3 regions of the Paenibacillus sp. FSL P2-0322 genome follow, and region 3 is predicted to be linked to each of the others. Evidence: riboswitches for the same ligand, from Rfam matches in the RefSeq annotation. Region 3 holds a riboswitch; each other region holds the start of a gene.
What was found. A riboswitch is a leader RNA that binds a small molecule or an ion and turns the genes downstream of it on or off. The one in region 3 is predicted to bind thiamine pyrophosphate.
Positions count from the first base shown of each region.

Region 1 (9,838 bases), 2.8 Mb from region 3:
GCGGGGGTAAAATTTTACACACTTACGGCGGACCTGGCGTGACCATCTCCGATTTGAACTCCGGCAACTGGAAAAGAACATACATTAAAGCACGCCGCGTGCTGTAATATGAAACTCATTTTGAAATATGCGAGCCGGGACGAAAAGTTCCGGCTTTTTTATATGCCTTATGCTATTCTGATACTGTTGGTGTTCTGAGTGAATAGCCAATACCTCGTTCCGTACGGATCATTTTAAACTTATACCCTTTATCTACTTTAACCCTCAAATGTCTGATATAGACGTCTACCACGTTCGTATCAACGATATAATCATGTTTCCAAACATCCTTCAGAATTTGCTGCCTGCTACAAACTTGGTTAAGATGTATCGCCAGATGAAGCAAAAGATCAAATTCTTTCGGAGTTAATTCCAGTTTTTGTTTCCCTCTGCTCACCATTCTGCTTGCATTGTCTATATGTAAATCACCCGCTTCGATCGCCCTTTTCACATCACGTTCAATACCAAAAATCCGCAATAAATTAGCCACTCTTGCCTGAAAAACTCTTGGATAAAAGGGCAGAACGATCACATCATGTGCCCCTTGTTCAAAGCAGGAAACAATATGGTCCTCCTCATCTGATGAAGTCATTGCAAATAGCGGGACATGAGGATGGTTTTGCTGCAAAATGCGAATCAAGCCTTGTGTATCCGCCTGTTCATCTCCTATGTTCAGGAGTAGCAAATTCACCGGATTGTGGGCTGCATAAGAGCTTGCATCCGATGTATTGCTAACATGTACCACCTGATAACCTGCCTGCTCCAATGGAAGAACAATTACGGGAGACGCTTCATTTACATCCACAAGTAAAATTAACGGGCTCATCTTTTCACCCACCTGGTTTGGACATAGCATTACATTGGATACGAACAAGTTTGTTATAAGCCATTAAAGCATATTAATATTATTGTAACAAAAAAGCAGAAAATCATTCTCCAAAGAATGGCTTTCTGCTTTTATGGTTTAACCCAAATAGCGATGATACAGACTTCTTGCTTTTGCCACGTCCTTTGTCCCATGGATCAACGCTCTGCCATCTGCAAAAACAACTAAGCGATGCTCGCTTGTACTAAAGGAAACCAAAAACGGATTCTGCTCTACTTTTCCTTCTCCCAAAGAAGCAAATCTATCTGCTATTTCCGCAAGATTCAGATGTGTCGGGTTTGCTGGTCTAATTTGAACGGTATCCCTGCCGCACAAAACATCTGTTTTCTGCCGATGAGAGGCCGACAAGTAGGGATACGTCGGTTGGTTGCCGCAAGAAGGACAATTCTCCTTTTTAACGCTATCTACTGCTATCGTTACATACTCATTTTTCCACAAATCAAACGAAAGCAGCTTTCCTCTCAAATCTTCTGGATATCCACCCAGAAGTTTGAAAGCTTCCGTAGTTTGGTTAGCCGTGACCATCTGTACGGCCTGCGGAATAATCCCGGCGCTATCACAGGTTTCACCACCAAACGGCACAGTTCCCAGCAGACAGTGAAGACAAGGCGTTTGACCCGGTAAAATGGTGTAGGTTACACCATAGCTGCCCACACATCCCCCATAAATCCAAGGAATCCGATGCTTTAGTGCCATGTCATTCATAAGAAGTCGGGTATCGAAATTATCGGTTGCATCCATTACGAGATCTACCCCCTGGATCAACTCTTCCAGCTCTTCCACCCTAACATCCAGTACATGTGCATGTATAACCGTTTCCGAATTAATATCCTTTAATCTTCGCTGAGCAGCTACTGCTTTGGGACATCTTTGCGCAGCATCACTTTCCTGAAAAAGCTGTTGGCGCTGCAAATTGCTCCATTCCACATAGTCCCGGTCTACGAGGCTCACTGTACCTACGCCCCCGCGAACAAGTGTTTCCGCAATACCTGTGCCTAGCGCTCCAACACCTATGATTAATACGTGAGAGGAAGCAAGCCGACGTTGTCCTGTCGGTCCAAAGGGTGTGAATCTTTCTTGTCTGGAATAACGGTCACTTGGATGTGTTCCTCCTGCACCGGATTTGTCAGATACCTTCATGCCTGAATCATGCCTTCTGTCGGACTGCTCGCTGAAGCGTAACGTTTTACAGGAATCATCCCCGCCTCAAAACCATATCTTCCAGCACGAACAGCCAGTTTCATGGCCTCAGCCATTTTTACTGGGTTCTTCGCTCCTGATACGGCTGTGTTCAACAAAACAGCATCTGCCCCCAACTGCATAGCCATTGCCGCGTCACTGGGTGAGCGAATACCCGCATCGACAATAACCGGGACCTCCGCCTGTTCAATAATTAGCTCTAATGAAAACGGATTGAGCAAACCATGTCCTGTACCAATCGGTGAAGCTCCAGGCATAACGGCGTGTACTCCAAGCTCTTGTAGCCTCTTGGCTAGAATCACATCGTCCGATATGTAGGGTAGCACGATAAAGCCTTCTTCTAACAGCTTTTCACTAGCTTTCAACGTTTCAAAAGGGTCAGGCAGCAGTGTCTTGCTATCCCCAATGACTTCCACCTTAATCATATCGCACAAGCCGGAGGCTTTTGCCAATTGGGCAATACGAATGGCCTCCTCTGCTGTTGTAGCCCCTGCTGTGTTGGGAAGAAGTGTATATCGGCTCAAATCCAGCATATCGAGAAAATGCTGCTTATCCCGTTCCTCCAAGTTCAATCTCCGTACAGCAAACGTCAATATTTCCGTCTCAGCAGCCTCTACGGCTTGGGATTGGATATCCAGATCAGTGAATTTTCCTGTTCCCAACAACAACCTTGAGGTAAAAGATGCTTTTCCAATGGTTAACATGATCAACCGCCTCCCACAAAATGTACAATCTCTAGGCAATCTCCATCCTTCAGTACTGCTTCATCATGATCTTCACGGGTCAATATACGCCGATTCAGCTCTACCACTACAGTTTTCACCTTTACATCAAGCTCATGTAGCAATTGATCCACATGAGTGATTCGATTAGAAAAGGTCAGGCTCTGGCCGTTAATCGTCAGCTTCATAAGCTTTCCTCCTTGAGGAGCTCAGAAGAAAATCTACTTATCCCAAGTTCAGCTGCACCAGCCCCATTAAGCATAGCTGCCAGCGCACGCCCGGTAGCATCACTCAGCAGGACACCGTTGCGATAATGCCCGACGGCAGCATATACGCCCTCGACCCCAGGGACAGTGCCTATAAAAGGATGACCTGATGCGGCCTGCGGACGTAAGCCCGCCCAAGTGCGTATAAAAGAAGCTTCACGGACGCGCGGCAGCCAAGCAGAGGCACGTGCCAGCAACCCCTCCAAGCCTCCTACGGTCACCTCTTCGTCATATTGATGCGGAAGGCTCGTTGCCCCAATCCAAAGCTCGTTATTCTGTTTAGGCACGAGGTAAATATCATCAGCATAAATGGTGTATTCTAACGGGTGATCCTTCAAGGAGACCGCTACCGCTTCGCCCTTGACCGGATAAAGTGGATATTCAAATCCAACCTGCGCTAGCAATTTCATGCTATCCAAGCCTCCAGCAATAATGACCTGATCGCAGGAAAAAAAGCCACTATGTGTTCGAACACCGCAAACTCGACCATTCTGTATGACCAGTTGCTCTGCCTGTGTACCAGACCATACCGTTGCCCCCAGCACCGCAGCAGCACCTGCATAAGCACGGCAAAGCTGGACAGGAGCCACTTGTGTCTCCTTTGAACGATATATTGCCCCGATCGCTTGTTCATCCAAACCTGGAATTCGTCGGGCCAATTCCCTCGCATCCCACCAGATAGGACAATCATCCTCTCGCGTTTTAGCAGCTTTCCAGCGTTTTTGGCCTTCAGTTTCCGTACGGAAAGGGGTCACAAATCCTTCTGTACGGAATTCCACCGAAATACCCGACAAACGCTCCAGATCACAGACAAGCTCAGGGAATGCGTCTCGACTTATGCGAGCAAATCGTGCCAGCTCAGAGTCGGTGAACTCTTCACTTTCCGCTGCCAGCATTCCAACCGCTGCTCCTGAGGCTCCCTCACCCGGGATCAATCGTTCCAGCAAGATCGTACTTCTTCCCTCCTTGGCCACATGATAAGCAATGGAACTGCCGATGACACCTCCACCTATGACCAAGCATTCAGCGTGTCCTATCGCTCTTGCCTCTGTGTGTATCTTTGGCATTTGTTTCGTGTCTCCTCTCCATAAACCATTCTGCTTTCAGCTTGCCTCTACTCTCGTTTTCTCGCTACAGGCTGTGAACTACAAGATCTGCCATTCGCCTATATTCCATCGCAGCTGCAACGGGCGACTCAGCCTTCCATATACCAGACATCACCGCAATTCCGCTTGCTCCGGCCCTATAAAGCTCCGGGATATGGTGCGGTTGTATGCCGCCCAGCGCGATCACCGGAATGTTCGACAGCCTGCAAATATGTTCAAGCTGAGCTAAACCCCGCGGTACAATACCGGGCTTACAATGGGTCTCATATACGTGACCATAAAGTACATAGTCCGCTCCTGCCCGCTCGGCAGTCTGCGCCTCCTCCAAGGAATGCACAGATACTCCACAGCGTGTACCCTTTGGAAGCAGGCTTTTCACATCCGCTACAGGTAATCCATTAGCTGGTAGCTGGACGGCTCCAACCAAAGTAAGTAAAGCTACATCCACACGATCATTTACTACAATTTGTTGCAAAGAAACTCCCTGCTCCACCATGCTGCGAGTCAAAGAAAGCAATGCAGAGGCACCATTCTGTTTTAAACGCGCGTGTACATAATGAACATACGGACAAATCACAGCAGCCACTTGGGCTGCTTGTGCAAAAGTGCCCTTTTCCATCGAAATTGCGTGTAATTCGATTTTGTCTTCACCTCACATTGGACTAATGGATCTAAGCTTAGTCAGCCACGTCTACCAGCAGTAATGAAAGGGGATTGTATGTGAATCGTCTACGGAAGCTCGAACAACTTAAAGTGAACGAAACGCAAAAAAACCACTTCCCCAAGGAAGTGGTTTAACGAACGTCCAATAATCGAACGGACAATGATATCCGTATACGTGTATCGTCCCACGCACAAACAAAAATAAGATGGTGTTGCCTTGTTTGTACGGCGCTCACTTCCCTACGCTGGCATAACCCAGATCAGGTGCAAAGGGTCCGAAATCCATTTATTCCGTCTCAGCCGCATGGGCGGCTCCCCTAGTGTGACTATTTTATTGTATAAGCTAAAGATAGCTTAGCATATTTTCCTAATTCTGCAAACCCCACTTCGTGTGAAATATGCAGAATTGGATTTAGTTGATGTTAGTTAACTTTACTTGACCACTCTTCCACATTCCACGTTTTGGTTACCCAATCCTCGTAAAAGTCCGGTTCGTGAGATACAAGCAATACGGTCCCTTTGTATTCCTTCAAGGCACGTTTCAGCTCATCCTTAGCTTTAACATCCAAGTGGTTGGTAGGCTCATCGAACAGTACCCAGTTGCTTTCACGCATTAACAGTTTGCAAAGACGGACTTTAGCCTGTTCTCCACCACTGAGCGCAGATAGCGGACGCGTGATATGCTCATTCTTTAAACCGCAACGCGCCAAATGCGCTCGTACTTCATGCTGGTTCAAATGTGGGAATTCATTCCACACATCGTCAATCGGTGTAATTTTCTCCGCCTTTACTTCCTGCTCAAAATAAGCGGGCTGCAAAAAATCACCTTGATAGGTTTTTCCACTGATTGGCGGTATTTTTCCCAATATGGTTTTGAGCAATGTCGATTTACCGACACCGTTGTAGCCAACAATAGCAATCTTTTCGCCACGTTCAATCGTCATGGACATTTTAGGCAAAAGGGCATGCGTATAACCAATCTCAAAATCAATACCCTCAAATACCGTCTTTCCGCTTGCACGTGCTTCTTTGAATTGAAAGGTTGGCTTCGCAGCTTCTTCAGGCTTATCTATACGTTCGATCCGATCAAGTTGCTTTTCACGGCTCTTTGCTCGGCCAGATGTAGAGGCACGCGCTTTATTACGCTGAATAAAATCTTCCTGTTTCTTAATAAAGTCCTGTTGCTTCTCATAAGCATCAATATGCTGAGCTTTGTTCAGATCCGCCATTTCAAGAAACTTTTCATAGTTAGCTGAATAACGGGTCATCTTGGCAAATTCAAGATGGTAAATAACATTAACGACCTGGTTCATAAACTCAGTATCATGTGAAATAAGAATAAAAGCATAGGGATAATCCTTCAAATAGCGCGTAAGCCATTCAATATGCTCTACATCCAAATAGTTGGTAGGCTCATCCAGCAGCAGAACATTTGGCTTTTCCAACAGCAACTTAGCAAGAAGCACCTTTGTCCGTTGCCCACCGCTAAGTGCAGATACATCCCGATCCAGTCCTATGGCCGACAGACCTAGTCCATTCGCCATTTCTTCAACCTTCACATCAATGAGGTAAAAATCCCCCATATCCAGTTGCTCCTGAATTTCACCCATCTGTTCCAGCAGCACTTCCAACTCTTCAGGAGAAGCATCCCCCATTTTGTCAGTAATCTGCATCATTTCCTTTTCCAATTCCAACAAAGGAAGAAAAGCGTCTTTCAAAACATCACGTACCGTTTTGCCCGGTGTCAGCTTGGTATGCTGATCCAGATAGCCGTAACGTACACGTGGAGTCCATTCCACTTTACCCTCATCCTTAAGCAATTTTCCAGTCAGAATGTTCATGAGTGTCGATTTACCGACACCGTTAGCTCCTACCAAACCTACACGTTCCCCCGCAAGCAATCGAAAGGAAACATTTTTAAATAATGCGCGGTCCCCAAAGTTGTGAGATACATTTTCTACAGTCAATAAACTCATAAGCTGTTTTTGGCTCCTTATTGTCATCGGCGCTGCCGACTGTTCTTATTTCATATGCATTTCGTTTCTTTCAAAGCTTTATTGTAGCACATTCTGCAACCATATCGGAATATGGAAAACAGCGATTTTTAAGGTTTTTGATATGGATCTGCCTAAAAAAAGAAAAACCACCCATGAAGGTGATTATTTTAAGCCATTATAACATTTGTACTCAAAGTATCCCGCAGCTGCTGCAGATTTTTCATCCGCAAAACGTTCACTCGCTTTAAAGGGAGCTGGACATGAATCTCTATAAAAATATTTCATCCCAGTATCTGGTTCTATGCCGCCTATAATGTCTTGCTTTCTAACGACTCTCCCACCACCAAATCCATAGTTATTGTAATACCTGTCTCCGACCGGAATGCCTTGGATAAACGCGATCAGACCCACATCATCTACTGTGTTGTACCACTCCTCTTGCGGAATGAGCGGTAGCGTGAACGTATAAGTTATGCCGTTACGTGCAGCTTTTTCGTTATGGACATTAATAATTCGCGCCAGGTCCTCTTGGACGCTGCGAACGATGGTGGAACGACGTATTTGCTCAAAAGTTTCTGAATTATTCAGTAAAGATATAGGGGTCTGGTCCTGAAGTTCCTTTTGAAAGCCCTCCACCCACCTGTGATTCCGCGCATCATATGCGTGCACATAATTATCCAAGGTGAACCCCACACTGTTGCCTACTGAATCAACATAGGCATATGGCTTTTTTTCGCTCCATTTGGGACCTATGGCAGCTTGTCCATGCTCGTCGGTATAGGCTTCTGAAGTGAACGCATAATAACCGTCATAATCTAGAATTACAATGGCTGGTATGTAATCCAATAATGCACGTTGTGCTACTATATCCCCATCAATGCCTACATTAAGAAAAAGGGTGTGCAGGAACGTGTGCAGCGCTGCTTCTTTATCTACACGAAAAAACTTATCCGATCCGTATCCGGCCTCGCGTTCTTGACGTTCATTCTGTGAGAGCATAACCCCTGCATCCTGAACTGCGGTACGGAGAGCCGACGTATATTTCATTTCTAGCTGCTGCACTTCACGCTGATTCTGGACCCGTAAGTCACTAACTACACCAAAGGGCAAAAACAAAAGTATAAATATGACTGCAAAATCAGTAATCTTCATTCAGAACCATGCCCCCGTAAGAAGCTGTAACTGCCGGCTTTCCGCTATCTGCCCCACCGAGAAGCCATGATTTGTACAAGTCCGCAGGAGTCCGATTCGTATTATGTAGCCGGACCGTAAAATAATCCCCGGCCATCAAGGTATACCGACGTAGCTGATCTGATTTTGGCTGCTGATTGTCAGGAAACAGTACAGGTAAGATTTGCGGATTATAGTACCCATCATATACAGTTTCATAATTGCCCAGAAAACTGTCTGGCTTCGCGGCATCTGCATAGTCCGGTACATACTTTTTGTGCATATGCTCCAAGTCAACTTCGTAGATATTGCCTGTCAATTCCAGATCACGCATAAAATCGTTATACATCGTCGGTGTAATGTAACCTTTGGTTCTTACCATATCAACAAAACGTACAGTTGAATGATATGTATTTAACCCGGATATATCATCCTGCCGTTCAGCAGCTTGAGCTGCGGGTACGATGTACAAAAGCAATACAGCGAGCAGTGCCCCCAACAGCTTGGATATTGTTTGAACCACTTCATTCCTCCTCCAATTTCTCAAAACGTACAGATGTTATGTCCCCATTCCCATTACGCTGTGGGTATATGGAATATAAAGAAGAAGCATCCAAGGTCGATACATCAGGCTCAAACGGTTCAGAATACGCATCGTACTCTGTTCCGTCGACATGAATCGAAATCCCCTCCTGTAAGTTCATGCGAATTGCCTGCATTACCTGAGTTCCTTTTATCCGTTCCGGCAACCCCACCCCAGCAGTACGGGCTATTCGCCCTTCAGAATGCTCCTCCTGCTGTGATCTTAATTCCAGTGCACCATCCAGCTGGCTGGACAAGTCTGCTGCCGTTACACATGCGGTTATGAACAGAATAACTGACACACCAAGCCGCAGCATGCTTGAAGCGTGATCAGACATACTCTCATCCCCCCTATGATTATTATCTTTACTGTAGTGCTTAGGACTGGGTAAACAACAATCCACGGACAACGTTCGATTTGTCCTTGACGATTTCAGCCTTGAATTTGCCACTTGGATTTACGTATTCATTCTCTTTCTCATTAAGCGTATTCGTGATTTTCCCAGTCTTATCACTGCCGCCATTCACGGCGCCATACTGTTCACTGTCTGGGCTAATGTTCAGAGCATTACCGTACCACTGGCCTGCCATATTTTTGCCGGTTTTAATCTGAATGCCGAATTGGTCCTTCCCCTGAAACTTCCGCAGCGCATTGGTCACCTGGGAACCGCTAATGGTTGTGCCATCATATACCGTAAAAGAGGCTTGCGACAATTCGGTCTGGATATCAGCAAAATTGTTTTGTGCCGTTTTAGTCGCCTCCTGGGCTGAAATAAACAGTATAACTACAATCGTAATTAGAGCGATGGTCAAAAATATCCCAGCGGCTACCTTTAAAGCTGTTGATGCGTTATTCATTGTTTTTCTCTCCTCAGCTTGTTATTTTGTATTAGTCATAATAGAACTTTTTTACTGAATTTTTTGTATTTGCTCATAATAGTTATCCATTTGAACAAAGCTCATACCGATCAACGGAATCACCAAATATAAAAAGATAAGACCATACATCGGGGCAAAACCAATCATCCTTCCCCAGATAGCCTTGCTGTCTATTATTTTTTCATACTCCTGTTTTCTTTGTTCGAAATAGTAGGACATATGGGATTCCAAATCATCGAAGGCCTCTCGAATCGTAATTTTACCCAAAGACAAATGGAGCTTGTCCACTAGACGTTGAAATTCCGGCAAAGGTGCCTCTTCTTTTAGC
Region 1 is NZ_CP150243.1:3,306,281-3,316,118, forward strand. It holds gene MKY24_RS14310 (C40 family peptidase) at 1-107, shown strand, start outside; gene MKY24_RS14315 (response regulator transcription factor) at 173-865, opposite strand; gene MKY24_RS14320 (ThiF family adenylyltransferase) at 1,004-2,065, opposite strand; gene MKY24_RS14325 (thiazole synthase) at 2,062-2,829, opposite strand; gene thiS (sulfur carrier protein ThiS) at 2,832-3,035, opposite strand; gene thiO (glycine oxidase ThiO) at 3,032-4,180, opposite strand; gene MKY24_RS14340 (thiamine phosphate synthase) at 4,245-4,838, opposite strand; TPP riboswitch at 5,103-5,211, opposite strand; gene MKY24_RS14345 (ABC-F family ATP-binding cassette domain-containing protein) at 5,305-6,858, opposite strand; gene MKY24_RS14350 (hypothetical protein) at 7,042-8,031, opposite strand; gene MKY24_RS14355 (hypothetical protein) at 8,018-8,572, opposite strand; gene MKY24_RS14360 (hypothetical protein) at 8,574-8,969, opposite strand; gene MKY24_RS14365 (hypothetical protein) at 9,010-9,489, opposite strand; gene MKY24_RS14370 (hypothetical protein) at 9,541-9,838, opposite strand, start outside.
Region 1: linked by a shared signal. The riboswitch ahead of MKY24_RS14340 (thiamine phosphate synthase) and the one ahead of MKY24_RS02285 (ABC transporter substrate-binding protein) in region 3 are both predicted to bind thiamine pyrophosphate.

Region 2 (9,838 bases), 540 kb from region 3:
ATGGGCTTGTCTCAATGCCTGGAATTCCTCCACCATCATGGGCATCAACCGCATGGCTGCCAAAAAGCTATACGCATACTTCGGAGAGAGCCTCCATTGCTGCATCAGTGAATAAAAAAGGTTCACTGGACGAGTCGTTAAACCAAACAGCAACCCTACCGCCGCCATACTCAGCGCACGAAAGCCCAGATGTATACCCCGATAAAAGCTTTCCTGCGTAATATGGATCAGGCCCCATGTCCACCAGGTCGTCACCCCTTTGCCGAACATCATCATGCCCGTTGAGGTTGAAATAAACACCAATATAAAGGGAGATCCATACAGCAGCAGCCGCTTCCATGGATGGCCTGACCAGACAAGCAGCAGCAGCATAGCACACGCAACATTAAACATGACATTCGGATCATGGATGACTATAACGACCACAAACAGTATGGAAAACATAACAAGCTTTAGGCCCGGATTCACGCGATGCAGCCATGTTTTATGATGGGGAAAGGATAGGTTCATACTGGAGTTCCCCTTTCTGAATCCGCCATATATTGGTACAATATCGACGGACAATTTCCGGGTCATGCGTGACCATCACAATGGCCGTGCCTGCCGCTCTCAGCTGCTCCAACATATCCAGCATGACAAAGGTATTACGCGCATCCTGCCCAAAAGTCGGTTCATCCAGCAGCAGCACTTCCGGCTCACGGATCATAGCCGTAGCAATACTCAACCGCCTTTTTTGGCCCAATGAAAGCTGATACGGATGACGCTCGTCCAGCCGCTCCAGTCCGAACTGTACGAGCATCCGATCGACCCGTTCCCGGCACTGTTCAACGGTGAACAAGCTCTTGGGTAACGAATACTCTAGTTCCTTTCGTACGGTGTGTGCTACGAATTGCAGCTCGGGATTTTGAAACGCGAACCCGATACGCTCTGCCAGTTGTTCCGTACTGCCTGCCTCAATTCCGCGCACGCTATAACGTCCCTGTGTGCGAAGTAAGCACATCATGGAGAGCAGCAGTGAGCTTTTGCCAGCCCCGTTTTCACCGACCACGCCAATCCAGTCGCCAGGCTTCACCTGCGCATGCTCCACATAAATCACTGAACTTAAACCGCGGAGGCCACTAAAATGTTCCAGCTCCAGCAAATCAATCCCTGTACCATTCCCCGTACCATTCTGCTGTGTCACTGATTCACTCCAACGCGGCGAAGACGATTCACTCCATACTCCCGGGTACCACACGCCATACTCGGACAATGCCTGCCGCTGCCCATGAAATACTTCTTCCGCCCTTCCATCCGCAATGATCTCCCCTTGAGCAGAAAGCACCACAATCCGGTCCACATCATGGACAATTTCATTAATTTTATGCTCCACGATCACCAGTGTCTGGTCTACCGAAATGTTTCGAATGGTATCCCACACCTGTGTAGTGCCTTCCTCGTCCAACAAAGCCGTGGGCTCATCCAGAAAAAGCACTTCTGGCTCCATAGCCAGCACAGACGCAATCGCCAGCCGCTGTTTCATTCCCTGTGACATGCTGCCAATGGGCATGTGTATATCATCCGTTGATAGACCAACCTGTATCAGCAGCTCGCGAATACGGGATCGCATCTGCTCACGAGGAACCTGATTATTTTCCAACACAAAAGCCAGTTCCTCGTCTGCATATGACATACAAAACTGCGTATCAGGATCTTGAAATACAATACCTGAGACACTTGGGATTACAGCAGCATCGCATTTCATAGGCACTTCTATCGTGCGTGGAATCAGACCGCTTAACACTTGGAGCAGCGTTGATTTACCGCATCCACTCGGTCCCAGCAGCAGCAGCTTTTCCCCCTTGCGGACAGACAAAGACATATTGTGAAAAAGCAGCTCCTGCTCACCGGGAAATTTCAACCGAAGACGGGTGATCGAAGCCACCACATCTTCGGTTGCCTGGCTCATCAATCCAGCCCCTTATAATCTTGTTCCGTTGCGGGTCTCAAACTTCGCGTGACTCCGGTTACCTCCAATGCCCTGGCCAGATAGAACGCGAATACCCCGGCAATCACAATGCTGCCAATCATGCGAAAACCAATATACAAAACATAGTTCCAGGTCGAAAGCTGATCAATATACCCGTAGCTGAAGTCTAGAATTAGAGAAGCGACAGCCGCCCCAGCCGCAGCTAGCGAAGCAACCCACAGGTTTGCGTTCCGATACAGAAAAGCTGCAAAAAACAGCTCCGCTCCCAAGCCTTGCAGCAGGCCATAGTACAAGGTGGACATCCCCCATTCGCTTCCCAAAAAAGCACTGACCGTTGCCGCTGCCACCTCTGCCAAAATTGCAACACCCGGCTTGCGAATGATGAGATAAGCAAACGTGCCTGCCATAAACCACATGCCATACATCAGTTGCTCGGCGTGTAGACCGAATGGTTTCATCAAATCATAGGCAGGTCCCCATATTTTGTAGACTAACCCGAACACAACAGCGATCACAATCGTGACCAAAATATCAGTCAGCTTCAACCCTTTGGACGCTCTTACAGCAGTATTCATTATTGCGTGCTCCCCTTATCCTTATAATTGGCCTCTTGGCCATAAAAAAAAGCTTGTCTGGAGCTGAATCTCCAGGCAAGCTTTATGCGCAGTAAAAGGTGAAGCACCATACAAAACATCATTCGTCGATATGCCTTATATAACCAGTAGTCTAAGCTACTACACTGATACCAAGCCAAAGTCAGGGTCAAGGTAAAATGCTAGGACATACATTGTATCTATCGACAACCGCGAAACAAGCGGCATTCCTGTATAGTGTTCTTGGTTTCTCTACGCTGGCATTACCCAGATCAGATTTCACGGTCAGTGGCAAGGGCCACCCTCTCAGCCTGACTTTCTCAAGCTCCCGACAATGCTTTTTTAATTCACTATAATATATACCACATCTATGGCTTTGACAATCCTATAATCCGAAGAAACGTTTGGCTGTCTCCGTCGTGGCGATTTCGATCTCCATCATGCTTCGGCCTGTACATTCGGCTATCGTAGCAGCAATGTGAGCGAGATACATCGACTCATTACGCCCTTCTTTGGGCTTCACGGGCAAATTACGCGGGGTCAAAAATGGAGCATCCGTTTCAATCATCAGACGGTCCAAGGGAATATCTCTGACCAGTTCACGCAGATGTTTGCCACGCCGTTCGTCGCAAATCCAGCCGGTGATCCCGATATACAGTCCCATCTCTACATACGTATGCAATTCTTGTTCCGTGCCTGTAAAACAATGCACCACTGCTTTATCGACAAGCCCTTGATACTCCCGCAGCATAGCGGCAAAATCCTCATGTGCATCTCGTTCATGCAGAAATAACGGCATATTCAGCTCACCCGCCAGTTGGATTTGCTCGCCAAACCATCGGCGCTGCACATCACGCGGCGAAAAATCACGGTTATAGTCCAATCCGCATTCCCCTATGGATACGACCTGCGGCTGACTCGCCAGCTGACGGAGCTGCTGAACCGTCTCTGCGCTGCAGTCTTTGGCATCATGGGGATGCACGCCAGCTGTCGCATACAGCTTGCCCGGATAACGTGCTGCATACTGAGAAGCCTCCCGACTGCTGCGGACACTGGTCCCGGTAATAATCAGGGGTGAAATCCCTACAGCTGCGGCTCTCTCTACCACCTGTTCCCGATCCGCATGAAACGAACGGTGCATCAAGTTCACGCCAATATCAATTAACGGTGTACCCCTTTCCATCTCAATCCCTCCTTCGCAAACTACAATCTCGGATCAATCGGCTCCGATTCCAGAGATAGCGCGGCAAGGACGCATTCATGAATACGATCTACCGTATCCTTGCGGACAAAACGTTCCACGCCTTCCATACCAAGCGCTCCTTCCATCAGGGCATGACGCTCCTTTTTGTTCGTTCGACGCTGCTTCAGACGCTTTAAATTCTCAGAGGCAAGATAATCCATACCGTAAATGATGTGCAAATACTTCCGGCCTCTCACCTTGATTGCAGGCTGAATCATCTTGTCCCGATTTTTCATCAAAAAGCGTTCCGGCTTGATCACAATCCCTTCATGACCATCCTCTGTCATCTCGTTCCACCAGCGAATGACCTCTTCCTCGCTTGCTTCGTCCGTGATCACGCGGTACTCTGTCTCCATAAACAGGGAAGACAGCCCAGCCAGCTCCCGGTTTTGCTCCATATGCCAAATATGAGAATGGTCGAAAAAAGTCTTTCCGCTGTGTGCCAGTGTATGGAACGGTGCAATACGAATTTCATCCAGACCGTCCACATCCCAGCAATATTTTTGAAAAGCATCTTGAAACGTTACGGCATTCGCGTACTTCTGTTCCATTTCCTCCAACCAGTCTCCAACCTCTCGACCTGCAACCTTCGCCTGCTTCAGCTTGTCTACCAGCTTACTGCGATCCAACAGAGCTGCCTCCCCCACATGCGCATACTGTGCAGCAATCAGTTCCCGAGCCTTGAGATTCCACGGTACAATTTCCGCATCCAGCAATACAAAATCCGTCTGGTTCCGTTCAAAATATCCAGCAGTCCGTAAATCCACATTAAGCTTCTCCATCACTTGCTTCCCAAGGCTTTGTTCAAAGAAAGCTCTCCCACTCCGACTATAGATCGTGCCCAATGTCGGGTAGCCTACATATTGAACAGCGGCCTGTTCGTTTTTGAATAATAGCAAAATAGCCCGGCTACCCATATGTTTTTTCTCGGCCACCATCGTTTGTACTCCTTGCCCGCGATAATAAGCCAGCGCCTCACGTGGATGCTCCAGATATCCTTCCTCTGCAGACACCGCTGGAGCAGGGCTCATCGTCGGTGGAATATACACCAGCTCCTCCATGGGTACAGTCACATGTGACACGGTATCTATAGCGGATTTGATCCATTCTCCTTGTACGCGCACTTCGCCATACGATTCCGTCAGCACACTGTAACCAGCGATTAGCTTGCGTAAGTTCGGCGGGGAAAACCGTTTTCTCTGCCACCGGACAAGTGGGCTATCGGGATCATTCGCATAATTCTCATGTGCCGAAACGCTGACAAATTCCTTTTCTGGATAACGATAAGCGGTCAGCATACCGCCAAATACCACACCCTGATCAATATTCACCGTCTGGTTCACAAGGGTAGGCTGCGGTCTCGGATCATGTCCCCATACTACTATTTCTCCCGATTCATGGTCTACGAACCAATCCTTGCGAATCGGTTTTCCGTTCGCATCCTGCCCCTCCGTATCTCCATAGCGGCAATAATCAGAAATACGTGCCGACTGTTTGCCAATAAAATGATCCTTAATCCCGGCATGAGCCACGACCACGTGTCGAAATCCATTTCTGCCAAAAATAAGATGAGAGGGTGCATGTAGCAGAAAATCTCTCAACTCGCTTCTAAGCTGTTCCGCCGCTGCCTTGCCCGCTTTTTGTTCATATTGGGCCAGTTCCTCTGCAAATCGTTCATCCCCATGACTGAGAGTCACCTTTCTTCCATCGAGATAACGGCCGATTTTCCAGCCATGATTACTGTCAATCATATACGCTAGTCCGGCATCCACGTGCTTTTTCCAGAACTGCACCGCTTGTAACGATTCTGGGCCACGGCTCATCACATCCCCGACAGATACCAGTCTTCTGCCATCTGGATGATGGTATAGTCCTTCCGTATCTTCCGTATATCCTAGCTGCTCTATCACTTCCAGCATCTCACGGTAGCACCCATGGATATCACCAATGATGTCAATACCTGAGCCAATCTCATGAAACAGTGGCTGCACACGGCGAACAAAGTTCATTTCTTCTACATCCTTAATAACATAGCAAGCGTTAAAGCCTTCCTCACGGATACCACGCAGATTCCGCTTTAACAGCTGTGCCTGCTGCTTGACCCGTTGGCGGCCACGCGGATGCTCCCTGCCTAAATCACGTTCCAGCAGCACAGATTCGGGTACATCCAGTACCCAGGCCATAACAGGAACGTGCGCCTTGGCTGCCAGCTGTACATATTTCTGGCGATCCTCAGCGTACAAATGGGTGGCATCCACAACCGTTAGCTTATTCAAGCGACAACGCATAGCCAGAATCGTATCCATCGCCTCAAACGCCTTGGCTGACATTTGCTGATACTCATAGAACAGTACGTCCGATTCCAGCCTTGGAAGTCCACTCCAGTCTATAAATTCCGTATCTCCGACCAGCTTGCGAAAATGATCCGAGGATACCACTTCTGTCTCCAGTAGAATCCCTTCGCTCACCAGCCTGTCCAATAATGTGGTTTTGCCACTGTTGGAGGCCCCCACCAACACAACCAGTCCAGCATGCGGTAAATGAATCGTACGTTTGGATGAATTGCTCATGCTTCCTTCTGCTCCTTTCTGCGCGTAAATATAGCCATTTGGGTCGGTTGTCCAAAGCCTTCGACCTCTTCTCCGATCCCCTTCAGCGCTACCGAATAAGGAGCTTCCGCAATCCACTGCTCACATCGTTCCTGAAACTCGCTTCTACTCCATTCAAAACGGTGATCGCCATGCCGTAGCTCTTGCTGATTTATACGATACACTTCATTATATTCACGATTGGGAGTCGTCACGATCAGCACGCCCGGCTGATACTCCGTCACAATCGTCTTCATCACCCGGTTCAGACGATGCTCGTCCACATGCTCAATGACCTCACATAGGATCATCACATCTTTGCCCCGCAATTGTTCATCATAATAAAAGAGTGAGCCCATCATGGGTGTAGGAATGATCGCGTCGGTATGCCTTTCCAGCTTGGCAAAACGCTCCATGGCTCTCACCTGTGCATACGCAGACGGCTCCACCGCCCAAATTTCTTCAATGCCCGTCATTCGGGCCATCCGAGCCGAAAGCTTCCCTTCTCCTGAACCAAAATCTACGATTTTCTGTCTTCGAGGCAGCTTGCGAATCACGTCCATAATAGCTTGATACCGCAGCTCATTCAGCCGTACAGTAGGCTGTTGCTTCCCTTCCTCCTGTGGCTGTTCTTGCTGTTGAACCTGTTCGTGCTTATCCTTTTGAGCTTGGACAATATGTTTTTGAGTATGTTTTTCAATATGTTTTTGAGTACCTGTTTCAGCAGAATCAGATTGCTCAAATTGCTCAATCAGATTGGTAAAACGAAGCGTGCGTCGAATGATGAGCTCGCGTAGCGGATGCTCTGGCAGCCAGCCTTCACCGTAACGTCTCAGCTTGTCGAACTCTTCTTCACTAATATAGTAATGCTTATAATTATCCAGCACCGGAATCAACAGCAATAACTGACGCAGCGCATACTGCACCGTCTGGTGGCCACTTAACGTGACATATCTGACGGTGCTTCGATTTTTCAGCTGAAAAGAATAATCTGCTTCCCCTCGTTCTATGGCCACTTGATAGCCCAGCGGAGCGAATAGCCCCTCCACCACTGAATCCGGCAAATCCGAAGCAACGGGGCCAAACGATAACTCCAGCGCAAAAGGGTGCGTCACCCATCCTGCATAATCTTCTTTGGGTTTACCGTTCAGGGCTGTGCCAAGCGAGCCACGAATATAGGTGCAAAATAAGCTGCTGGTTACAAACTCCCGATCATTTATATATTGTGTAATATCATAGCTGTCTGGACTGTTTTTGACCAAATCAATCGAATCTGGCGAAGCCTGAATGACGATCTCAGCCTCTTCCTCGGTAAAAACAGTGTACACCATGCGTACACGTGCGCCTTTTTCTGTGCGATCATACGTATTGTAAGGATTCTTAGCAAGCAAATGCGAAATCATCCCTGCATGGGTTCCGGTTGCTTTTAGCGTGATGTGCATACTCCACTTCTCCTTCCCAGCTTATGCTTTCCATACTTCATTCACCGCAGCGCGGAACAAATCATCCAACTGCTGATCAAGTCCACTCTCCATATGCTGAAGCAAGGGTGCCTTTTGTTCAAAATAAGCAATTTGCTGCTGGATAAAATCATTCACCACCGAAAGCCGTGGCTCCATATCCAGTTCCTCGCCCGCTTTTTTACGTTGCAGCAAATGCCCGATCACCTGATAAAGTTCTGTATCGGCCGGAATTAATTCCTCTAGCAAGTCTACGAATTCCATCGGAGGCATGATGTTGTAACGTTCAATCCAGCCACAGGCCAGCAGTGGGCGCAGTACATAAAAATACTTTTTAATCTTCACCTGTTCTCCTTGCAAATAATCCCGATAGTTCCCCCGCGCCATATTCAGGTAATGGTACACACAGGACTTCGGAGAGAAGGTTAACGGCGATATCGCACGAATCTGGTCAGCCACTGAATACTGCTCCAGATAGGGAATCGGAGATTGCAGCCATTCCAGCAAAGGCGGATTGGACTTGCGAAACAAATGGAGTGCCTTTTTCAAATCCCAGCCGTTCATATCCAGCAAATTGCTGATGGGTCGCTCAATCACATCCCGCTTATCAAAAATAGACAAATACCATTCTACGGATCTTACATAGATAAATCGTACATCATAGTCACTGTCTTTTGAAGGAAACCCCCATGCCCGACTGCCTGATTCACAAGCGTATACAATGCGCACCTGCTCCGCCTGCTCCAACGCGCGCAGCTCACGCAAAATCGTCTCGCACATGTCCGGTTGAATGAAACCCTGCCCATGCTTCACATCTGTCATGTTGTTCCCTCCCTTATCATTAAAGTATTTCCCGAATCTGTTCTCTAATCGACTCCTCCGTTTCAGCTACCGATAAGCGGCGAAGGCGCTCTGTCGTTTTCTCTCCCCACATCTCAGAAGACCATACCTTGAGTACATGAAGCGCTGCACGGCGATTGGAGGTCACCGGACTCCAAAGTCCGGCAGCAACTAGCTCTTGTCCCATTCCTTCGTAAGAAGACAATAGTTGCAGCAGCATACCTAGACATTGATGCGCTTCATACTCCGGTCCAAAGCCTGGCACATCAGCAGGGCCGGAAGCAATCTCTCCCAAGGGCAAGTGCTGTTCTGCAAAAGCCACCAACTTGCGCACCCGCTGTTCATCCTCTGTCTTGATGAGTTCAAAGTACAAAATAGGCTTGACTGGGTATCTGCTTAATTGATCAAATAGCACGGGCCATACATCTAGTGTCAGCATTCGAGCTACACGAATGGCATAGTGGAGATGAGATGAATCTGCATGCTGCAATTCCTGCTCCACCAATTGCACCCACTGCGGATCGTCCATCATCTGCTGGCACAGCGACGCGTAACGTCTACGCAATTCCGGTGTCCATTCATGCTCATAACGAGTCTCCCATGAATCGTCCTCTTCATCCAGAAAGTCTGCAATATCCATGATGATCGTAAAATGCTGCACCGTCGTGCACATGGCCTTGGCATGACGAAGGTAGTTACCTATAACCATAGCGGCATGCTCATAATCGTCTATACTTTCCGCAGGTCCGCCTGCTGCCAGCAAAGCCGACAGAATCTCGCCTGCTCCGTCAAACAACTCCTGATCAATCTGCGGAACGGCGATGGCTGTATGCAGCTCGCCTTTATGAGCGCACTCATAAGCAAGATATTCATACATGACATTATTGCGGAATCCTTCCCGCAGTAGCCAATCACGTATTTCCTGACGCGTAGGTTCCAGCCGTTCCACTACGTGAATACGTCCCCAGCCATGTACCTGGCGGGCTAACGTATACAACTGTTCGTTGGCTTGCTCCGAAATATTACAGATAGCTACAGCCGCATATAGCGTGAATTCATCATGCTTTGCCAGCGTTAAAATAAGCTCGTGATGCTGCTCTGTCTCCAGCAATCCAAGCAACGCAATACCAATCTTCACCACATTG
Region 2 is NZ_CP150243.1:1,043,059-1,052,896, reverse strand. It holds gene MKY24_RS04805 (energy-coupling factor transporter transmembrane component T) at 1-510, opposite strand, end outside; gene MKY24_RS04800 (ABC transporter ATP-binding protein) at 485-1,948, opposite strand; gene MKY24_RS04795 (ECF transporter S component) at 1,948-2,544, opposite strand; TPP riboswitch at 2,793-2,904, opposite strand; gene MKY24_RS04790 (TatD family hydrolase) at 2,948-3,745, opposite strand; gene MKY24_RS04785 (polynucleotide kinase-phosphatase) at 3,766-6,375, opposite strand; gene MKY24_RS04780 (3' terminal RNA ribose 2'-O-methyltransferase Hen1) at 6,372-7,835, opposite strand; gene MKY24_RS04775 (nucleotidyltransferase domain-containing protein) at 7,857-8,675, opposite strand; gene MKY24_RS04770 (limonene hydroxylase) at 8,695-9,838, opposite strand, start outside.
Region 2: linked by a shared signal. The riboswitch ahead of MKY24_RS04795 (ECF transporter S component) and the one ahead of MKY24_RS02285 (ABC transporter substrate-binding protein) in region 3 are both predicted to bind thiamine pyrophosphate.

Region 3 (9,838 bases):
GGCTGAAGTCCGTACTTCAGTGTCAGAACAAGACCGTGCACATTCGTCTTGTAAAGCTCCTCCCACCTTTCCAGTTCCACTTCTGCCAGTGGGCTTCGATACCCGAAGCCAGCATTGGCAACGATAATGTCAAGCCGTCCCCAGCGTTCAAGAATGGCGTGGACCGCCTGCTGTACGTCTTCAGCTTTTTGGATATCGGCAGGTATTGCCATGACCTCGTACAATTCCTCTTGGTGCAAGTCGCGAACCAATTCATCCAATCGTTCCTGACGGCGTGCCAATACAGCTACATACGCGCCTCGCTTTGCCAGTTTTTTTGCAATCGATGCCCCAATGCCGCTGCTTGCGCCTGTTACCAAAGCTACTTTCCCGGCAAGGCTTTCCTTCGCTTTCCAGGATAATCTCAATTCATCCAATATCATGTTATACCCTCCCCAAGCTTATTTGGTTAAAAGCACACGATGAACACCCTGGCTGCCTCCAGGAGCTGTACCTATATATAAATATCCGTCATGGTTTACAGCCGTGGTTACCCCATAAAGCGAGCCTTCAGGATCATGCCAGCTTCCGATAAGTTTACCCTGCGGATTAAGCTCTATAGCAAGCCCATGCTTCACAGGTGCGCTTGCACCGCTGAGCAGCGATTGAGGCAATTTGGCCATCATTCCAGCCAGCCACGGGCTTCCATGCATCTGATCTACAAAGGGAATACGTGTTGTGAAGAGACCGACCCAGAAATGGCCTTGATCATCACGCGTAATGTTATCCGGAAAACCGGCGAGATTATCCGCAAAAATATCCGAAGTTCCCTTCTTCGGCCCTTTGAGCCAATATCGGGTCAATTGGTAGTGATACGACTCTGCCACAAGCACAAAATCTTCGTCCGCAGACAAGGCAACCCCGTTCGCAAAATAAAGGCCTTCCAACAGAACTGTCGTCTGCTTGGTCGCCGGATCATATTTCAGCAAACGTCCATGTGGCTTGTTCTCGGCGATTTCTTTGAAGACTACACTGCCATAATTGGAGGTGTCAGAAAAATAAATGGTACCATCTTTGGCAATATCCAGCTCGTTGGCCAAATAGATCGGTGTGCCGTCGACTTGATTGGCCAACACCGTCACGTTTCCGGAAGGATCTACCGACAGCAGCCCCTTCTTAACATCCGTAACGATCAGATTTCCACTTGCGTCAAACATAAGTCCATTGGGCGTTCCTTTGGTATCTGCATATAGCTGGGCCTTTTGCGGATTGCCCTTTGTATCAAAGGCAACCTTATAAATTTTCCCGTCGGAGTCTCCCGTATATAAATTTCCTTCCTTGTCAAAGGTGATAAATTCGGGAAACTTAGGGGCAATTGTAACAAGCTCTGCGGAGCTGAGTTTGTTGTTTTGTTGCCATGGACCCGCTTGTTCAAAAGAGGGGGCCGAAGGTGCAAGCCATTTTGCAGGCTGGACAGGGGAAGGGATGAGCATAAAAATAACCACTCCCAGAAGGATTACCGCCAACAGCGATAATCCGGTTCTGCGTACCCATTTACGCGGTTTCTTAGTCTTTCTTCCTTGAGAATCTTTGGCAGATAAATCGGGTTTACTGGGCATTAGAGTGCCTCCTATGTGATGTGAATAATATTTATAATTGAACGACGATTTTACCGAAATACTGTTTTCCTTCAGCCAAAAGTGCGAAGGCTTCGCCGATTCGGCTGAGCGGGAATACCCGGTCAATGACAGGATGTAAACGATGGCGGGAAATGGCACGATTCATGTTTTCGAAATGTTCCCGGTTACCGACTTGGCTGCCGCGAATCGTCGCAGCCTTCTGCAAAATGCTGGTGACATCAAACTCAGGAATAGTCAAGCCCGATAAGAAGCCGACCATGTTCACAGTCCCTCCGGTACGAAGTGCATTGATGGATTGCGCCATTGTTGCCGCTCCCCCTACATCCAGGACATGGTCGACTCCGCCGTCTGTCAGCTCCAGAACCACCTTATCCCACTCGGGAACTTCCGAATAGTTGATTGTCTGCCATGCGCCGAGATCCTTTGCCCGTTCCAGCTTGTCATTGCTGCTCGATGTGATAATTACCCTTGCTCCCGCCATCAGAGAAAATTGAAGCCCAAAGATGGAAACACCGCCTGTTCCTTGCAAGAGTACCGTATCCCCCGCTCGCAGCCCACCGGATTCCATCAGCATGCTCCATGCGGTTAATGCTGCAATCGGCAAGGTGGAAGCCTCCTCCCAAGAAAGGTGATCCGGAATGGCGACGACCCCTTCTTCATGCAGAACGATATATTCAGACGCCACTCCACTGAGCGGGCCTCCCAGACTGTCCTTTAAGACCTCCGCTCTCGTGCTCCCGCCAATGAATTTCTGTTGTAAATTTGCCGCTACCCTTTGTCCAATCTGAAATTTTGTCACCCCTTCGCCCACAGCTACAATTTCACCCGCTCCATCGGATAACGGAATGAAGGGAAATTGAATGCCGATCGGCATTAGCCCGTTGATAATCACCAAATCCCGGTAATTCAGGGACGCTGCCCTTATGCGGATCAGAACTTCCAGCCGTCCCGGCACCGGTATGTCAAGTTCCGTCAAGGTTAACTCTTCAAAGCCAAAACCGTCTTTCAGTTGCACTGCTTTCATTTTGGTTGTCCTCCCTGTAATGTTAAACTTTTTACCTAGTATGGATACGGTGTATTACGAAAGAAACACTGTTTCTTATACAATACACTGTATCCAATTGTCTTCAAGACGTCAATCTTTACTTTAAAAATAAAAACGGTCGTAAACTGCCTCCGGGCTTTTAACGTTCCTTACCAAGTAAAATTGGAGACTAAGTGGCTTCGCTTGTCCAGAACTTACTCAGGTGGGCAAGCAGACCAAAAAACGCGAGTTGCAGGGGTGAAATAACCTCTGCAACTCGCGTTTTTTACATTAATGGTGATAAAGCGCTGTCCAATAGAATTGGAATTTGCTTATGCCACAGCCTTATTTAAGCTCCAATTTTTATAAACTACGTCTACTTAAATTTGTTCCTGACTATATTACGCTACTAAGCATAAAATTGGAGGGCGGACCAGGCTCCGGCTTGCCAAACAAATAACCCTGAGCCAGTGACACACCTGCTTCACGACAAAATTCAAAATCCTCCATCTGCTCTACGCCTTCAGCCAACACTTGGCCTCCAAAACGAAAAGCCGATTCTACAATCCCTGTAATTTGCCGCTTCTGATCACTGTTACTATGACAGCCGTCAATTATACTGCGGTCAATTTTAACATAATCCGGCTGAAGGCAATTCATAAGCTCTGTCGTAGAATAACCTGCCCCCACATCGTCCAGGGCAACCGAAACTCCTCGATTGCGATATTGATCAAAGATATGATGCAAAAAATTAAGGTCGTCTATCTCTTCCGTTTCTACGACCTCAAATACAAAATCCTTCGTACTCATGGATAACCGATCAATCGTCTCAAAGGTGTGATTCAAGCAATAAGCCGGATTATAAATGGTGGAAGGGAGAAAGTTAATAAAACGTTTAATTCCCGCCGGAAGGCATGTTGCACTTTTTTCAATAGCGGAAATACGAGCCGAGCGATCCAGATGAGCATGCAAGCCAGCTTCACGGGCGATTTCAAACAGCCGGAAAGGCTGAAAAGGTCTCTCTGCATGTGACGGACGCAGCAAAAACTCAAACCCGATAATATCCAGCTTGTGATCAACAATAGGCTGCATATGGCTGGAAAAACTTTGATCCTTAATAATACTCACGATATCTGGATGTTGCAGTCTGGCTTGCAATTGACTAAATAAAAGCCAGTCCTCATATCCTTCGATATAATGCAAGCCCGTTACCACAACTTGCATATGGTTCAGGTATTCCTGCGGCAGATGAGCCAGTCCGTTAACCAACTGTTCCAGCTCTGAACGGCTGTCAAAGCGAAACTCTATGCTGCCCTCACGTCCATGTTCCTGCTTCAGTTGTTCCGATAGCATACCCAAACCATCTAATGCTGGAGTAAGCGACACCCTGGAATGCCTAATTCTGAGCAATCCTTGATCCTTAATAGGTAATATGATGCTGCAATTGCTGCATGTCATAATGGTCCTCCTCGGAACAATTTTCCGGTTTTTTCACCATTATATCACAAATAACTAGAACAAAAGCACTATATAATTACGTGTTTTTACAAAAAAGTAGCTTATTCTTAACGACAACTTAGGACTTAAGTATATATTCGACAAAAATCAGAAAACTTTTTGCAATCATGATAAATTCGGGGCTGCTGTTTTTGGCATCAAAAAAAGCAGCAAATCTCTTGGTTAAAGAGACTTGCTGCTTCATTCTGATATTGAGTGGAAACTAAAATCCGAAGTTATTTGGACGCCTTCGGCTTCGTTGTTTTAGCTGGTTTAACAGCTGCAGGTTTGGTCGTTTTAACAGCTGGTTTTGCTGTTGCTTTCGCGGGAGCCACAGCTTCCTTTACAGGAGTGGTTGCTGCACTAGGCTTAGCGCCAGCTTTTAAGCTGTATTTGGCAAAGCCGTCTGCCGCGCTGCTCAAGTATGAAATTTGTTGATTTCCTGCCAGCACGTCTTTGGCATCAGGAGAGGACTCGAAAGTAACCTTTGCCTGACCAAAAGGAGCAATAGACCAATTGCCGTCCGCCGATGGATTAATCGTTCCGTTCGTACGGATATAGTCAATAATGACCTGGCGACTTTCATCCGGTGCTGCCATCACAATTCGTTTGCCATCTGGGTTAGCCAGTTTGGATGAGGAAGCACGATAGTTATTGGTAGCTACGATAAATTTCTGCACAGGATCAATAGCCTTCCCATTGTATTGCAGATCCTTGATACGATGAGCTGAAGAATCAATAATAGTTCCCTTGGCATCATATCGTGCAGGCTGAGTTACATCAATCTGGTAATTCACACCGTCAATGACATCAAAATTGTAGGTTGGGAAATCTTTGTTGATCAGCGATTGCTCCTCAGTTTGCTTTGGATCAATGCGGTTGAACTGACCTGCAGACCACTCCAGCCATTCCTGAATTTCAGCACCGGTCACTTCTACAGCATGAACCGTGTTCGGATACACATACAGGTCGGACACGTTTTTAATCGCTATCGTACCTTCAGGAATGTTGGTGTAATACTCGGCTCCGTTTCGACCACCGGCCTTGAATGGAGCGCCTGCCGACAATACGGGAAGATTTTCGTATTCGGTCCCTTTAAGATGGTTTTGAACATACCATTTCTGTGCATTCGTCACAATTTGAATGGAAGGGTCATCCTGCACTAATGCAAAATAACTGTTAATCGGTGCAGTCGTTGTTCCAACAGGTTGGCGAACATAATCCAGCGTTCCTTGATGCTCTTCCTTGATCGAATCTGTCAGTTTGTAGTCAGGAGTAAACTGCACAGCCTGGTTAGTGGTACTCACAACCGGACGTACTTCAGACTGAGAGTTAGTTACGTTCCACTCGCGGTTTCTCTTTTCCAGGCTCAGGTCAATAATACCCAGATCCTTGCCCCATGAGGAAGCTTCCACAGCCGGTACGCCGTTAATGGTTCCTTTATCTAGATCTACACCCTTCATTTCTTTAAAATCAGGGCCGGGGAAAGATTTATGAGCATGCCCAAACAAAATAGCGTTAATTCCGTCCACCTGGCTTAAATATTTAACGGCATTCTCCATCATTGGCGTTTGCGGCACATCCTCATAACCTGTGTGCGCAAGCACGACAATAATGTCAGCACCTTCCGTCTTCATTTGAGGAATAAACTTTTTCGCCGTTTCCACAATATCCTTCGTAACGACTTTATCCTTCAAATTGGCTTCATCCCACTGCATAATTTGTGGTGTGACCAAACCGATGACGCCCACTCTAAGGATGTGCTCTTGGCCCTTCTCGTCCGTTACCGTTTTATCAAGAATTCGATAAGGGGTAAAATAATTTTTAGTAGCTTGCCCCCCCTTGTCAACATAAACATTCGCATTTACGTAAGGAAAATCGGCTCCCTTGAGCGATTTCTCCAGAAAATCGAGACCGTAGTTGAATTCGTGGTTACCCACTGTCGCCGCATCATAGCCCATCAAGTTCATCATCTTGTAGACTGGATGGACACCGCCTTCTTTTTCATAGGTTTTGTTTCTGGCCATATAATCGCCTAATGGATTGCCCTGTAACAAATCACCGTTATCGAACAGCATGCTGTTTCTTGTTTCACTACGCGCCTGTTGGATTAAACCAGCTGTGCTAATCAAGCCATATTCGTTGGTTTCTTTGTCTGAATAGTAATCATAGTTCATCAGCGACGCATGAATATCCGTTGTTTCCATGATCCGCAAATTCACCGTAGCGCTATCGCGAGAATCGCTAGCTGCCCAGGATGGAGCGGCCGAAAACACCAGCATGCTACAAGCCACAACTGCTGCTGTAAACCCTTTAAACCAATTTTTACGAAATAACAAAATATACCCCTCCTCATTAAGGTGTATGCCTCATATACATACTTTTGCACATATATGTAAGCCTTGAACCCACCATTTCTATTTTAATCCAACGCCAGATAAAAGAGTAGTCATTTACTTAAATTATTTATGAAAAAATAATTAATTTTCTCAAAAATAAAAACCAGCAAACCTCCTAAAAAACTCGGAGATTTACTGGTTTGTCCATTTATATTCTTATTATTTATTCCACACTTGGCGCTCAGTTTGCTGACCCACATACTCAATGCGTGTCGGATTCACGTCCAGAATGACATAATCGGGATCATCCGGTCCGGAAAACCATTCCTTCAAGGAATCGTTCCACACTTGTTTGCGCAGCCCCTCATCAGCTGTGATCTGGACGGTAGCCTCCACTTCTACGACTTCCTTCGTACCGCCAACTTCATAACCCAGCAGCAGATAAGCATTCGGATTGTCCTTTAGCTCATCCACTTTATGAGTTTTGCGATCTGTCGCCAGATGAATGTTCATTCCATCGTTAAAAAGGGCCATATAGCGTACTTTCGGTTTGCCACCCTCTACCGTACCTAACGAGCAAAATTTGTTGTTATCCAAAGCCTTCACAATGGCTTGTTCCAGTTGGTTGCGATCCAATGTTTCCGTTTTACCCACAGTACAACAACTCCTTTTCACGAATTAGAATTCTCTACGGCCACGCCATTGGGCACCAGCCCATCTGAACCTACTTGCGTAGCTGTTCTGAAAATAACATGACCGGATCGAATCGAATTGATTCATGCTCATTTTCAGATCAAAGCTCACAGTAAAAGTGTACCCTGTCGTTCGGCAAATGAACCGTCACCTCTCCCTTCATGCTGGACAGACCCGCATTCAAGGCATATAATCGTCGTAGTAAACCCGAATAAATGAACCCATTAAACCATACAATGCCAGGGGTGCTGGAATCGGCCGGCTGAGAGTGTGTCCCAAGACACTGACCCTTACAACCTGATCTGGGTAATGCCAGCGTAGGAATGCTTAAGCAAGATGTGCCTTTTTTACATAGGACCATCCCTTACTTTGGTATATACAAGCGCAAGCGTCCCGGAAACTCGGGGCGCTTTTTTTGTTGAAGATTAAGTTGTTGGAAAGATCGCATCCGGCAGATGTTATTTTTAGAAAATGGGGAACTTAAGCTGTCTGATTGGACGGATAACGGGTAATTAAAGGAGAGAACACAACGATGAAGCGCATGAAAATATTAAGCCTGGGACTGATCAGTCTGTGGCTCATGGCCCTGACCCTGACCGCTTGCGGTGGAAGTCCCCCCACATCCCAAGAAGCGGCTCCCGCTACCGACACTCAAACGTCTACTCCGGCAAAGGGGCTCAAAGATGTTAAAGTCGTGCTCGACTGGACACCCAATACGAATCATACGGGACTCTATGTCGCTAAGGACAAAGGATTTTACGAAAAAGCGGGTTTGAATGTCCAAATTGTTCAACCTGGTTCAGGCGGAGCTGATCAAATGGTTGCTTCTAATGCTGCACCTTTTGGTATCAGCTACCAAGAAGGCGTCACACAGGCTCGTACGCAAGGCGTGCCGCTTGTATCCATCGCTGCGGTGATTCAGCATAATACCTCAGGCTTCGCAGCCCCGGTAGATCGTGGAATTAAGAGCCCGAAAGATTTTGAAGGTAAAAAATACGGCGGTTGGGGCTCTCCCGTAGAAGAAGCGGTCATGAAATCCATCATGGATTCAGACAAAGGCGATGTGAGCAAAGTGAAGATCATCAACATGGGCAATGCAGACTATTTTACAGCCGTGAAGCGGGATATCGACTTTGCCTGGATTTTCTACGCATGGACCGGAATCGAGGCCCAGCTTCGAGGTGAGCCATTGGATATGCTGTATGTAAAAGATTATTCCAAAAGCCTCGATTACTATACACCTGTAATTGTGAGCAACGAACAGACAATAAAAAATGATCCCGAGCTGGTCAAAGCGTTCATGGACGCTACCGCACAAGGCTATGAATACACTATCGCTCATCCGGAAGAAGCCGCAGACATCTTAAGCAAAGCTGTACCGGAGCTGGATAAAAAACTGGTACTTGCCAGCCAAAAATGGCTAAGCCCGCGTTATCAGGACGATGCCGCGCAATGGGGTGTGCAAAAACCGGAGGTATGGCAAAACTATTCGGACTGGATGTACGAACGCAAGCTGCTCAGCAAGCCTTTGGAAGTCGATAAAGCCTTCACAAACGGTTTCCTGCCCAAGCGTTGATCATTTGTTAAAACGCTAAATAAGACTGAACTAGAGAAGTGAACGAAGCGCCACTACGCAGTCGGATGGTGCTTCCCATCGCTGCTGTACCCAGATTTCTTTTATAAATATCCAGAGGTTGAAATCTGGGTACAAAGGCGAATGTTAACGCTTGTACAGCACCATTCCGCCCACTTCGTTCTCGTTCCACTTGGTTTATTCTTTAGTTTCTCATATTATCTAAGCGCTAAGTAGGTGCGCTTGTGTGTTAAAAATGCCACACAAACCAGCTTTAAAAATAGGGTGTTTTTAAGGCGGTTGGCAGCGTAGTGGTTCATTTGAATCTGGAGAAGCGCAGCGATCGTAAGATCAAATGAAACGCGAAGCGGTCTCCCCGCCTTAAACCACCATATTTTTTTAATAACACTCCAAATAAAGGACAGGTGAATTTGCATGGCTAACACACTGCTCAGTATTCAAGTAATCCCTAAAACTCCTAATAACGAGGACTCTTACCCGTATGTAGATAAGGCGATTGAGGTCATTCAGCGCTCCGGTGTCAAACATCAGGTGAATCCATTGGATACGACCATGGAGGGCGAGCTCGACGAGTTGCTGAAAGTGGTTAAAGAAATGCACGAGGCTTTGACGGAAGCGGGCAGTCCCAGCGTCATTTCACAGATCAAAATCGCACATAACCCACAAGGCATCAGCATGAACAAGCTGACCGAGAAATATCGCCCATGAATCCGAAAGGCAAGAACGCATCCTGGTGGAAAAGCGTATGGCCGCCCTTTGTGGCGGTCCTCTTCTTTTTAGCGGCCTGGCAGGGGGCGGTTTCCTATTTGCATGTTGAATCCTGGCTGCTGCCTGCTCCATCCCTCATCGTACAAGAGGGCATGGCCCAGACGGCGCTGCTTGGTGCCCATACATGGGCTACGATTCGTCTGACACTTGCGGGATTCGCGATAGGGACAGCAACGGGACTGTTGATCGCCATCGTTCTTCATACAATCCCTTTTCTCAAATCCGCCCTGTATCCGCTGCTTATTCTGAGCCAAAACATTCCAATCATCGCCCTGGGACCGCTGCTCATGGTGTGGTTTGGTTT
Region 3 is NZ_CP150243.1:502,620-512,457, reverse strand. It holds gene MKY24_RS02315 (SDR family oxidoreductase) at 1-422, opposite strand, end outside; gene MKY24_RS02310 (SMP-30/gluconolactonase/LRE family protein) at 441-1,598, opposite strand; gene MKY24_RS02305 (NAD(P)-dependent alcohol dehydrogenase) at 1,630-2,643, opposite strand; gene MKY24_RS02300 (EAL domain-containing protein) at 3,040-4,101, opposite strand; gene MKY24_RS02295 (bifunctional 2',3'-cyclic-nucleotide 2'-phosphodiesterase/3'-nucleotidase) at 4,377-6,479, opposite strand; gene MKY24_RS02290 (pyridoxamine 5'-phosphate oxidase family protein) at 6,699-7,133, opposite strand; TPP riboswitch at 7,404-7,513, shown strand; gene MKY24_RS02285 (ABC transporter substrate-binding protein) at 7,705-8,748, shown strand; gene MKY24_RS02280 (hypothetical protein) at 8,756-8,938, opposite strand; gene MKY24_RS02275 (MTH1187 family thiamine-binding protein) at 9,181-9,474, shown strand; gene MKY24_RS02270 (ABC transporter permease) at 9,471-9,838, shown strand, end outside.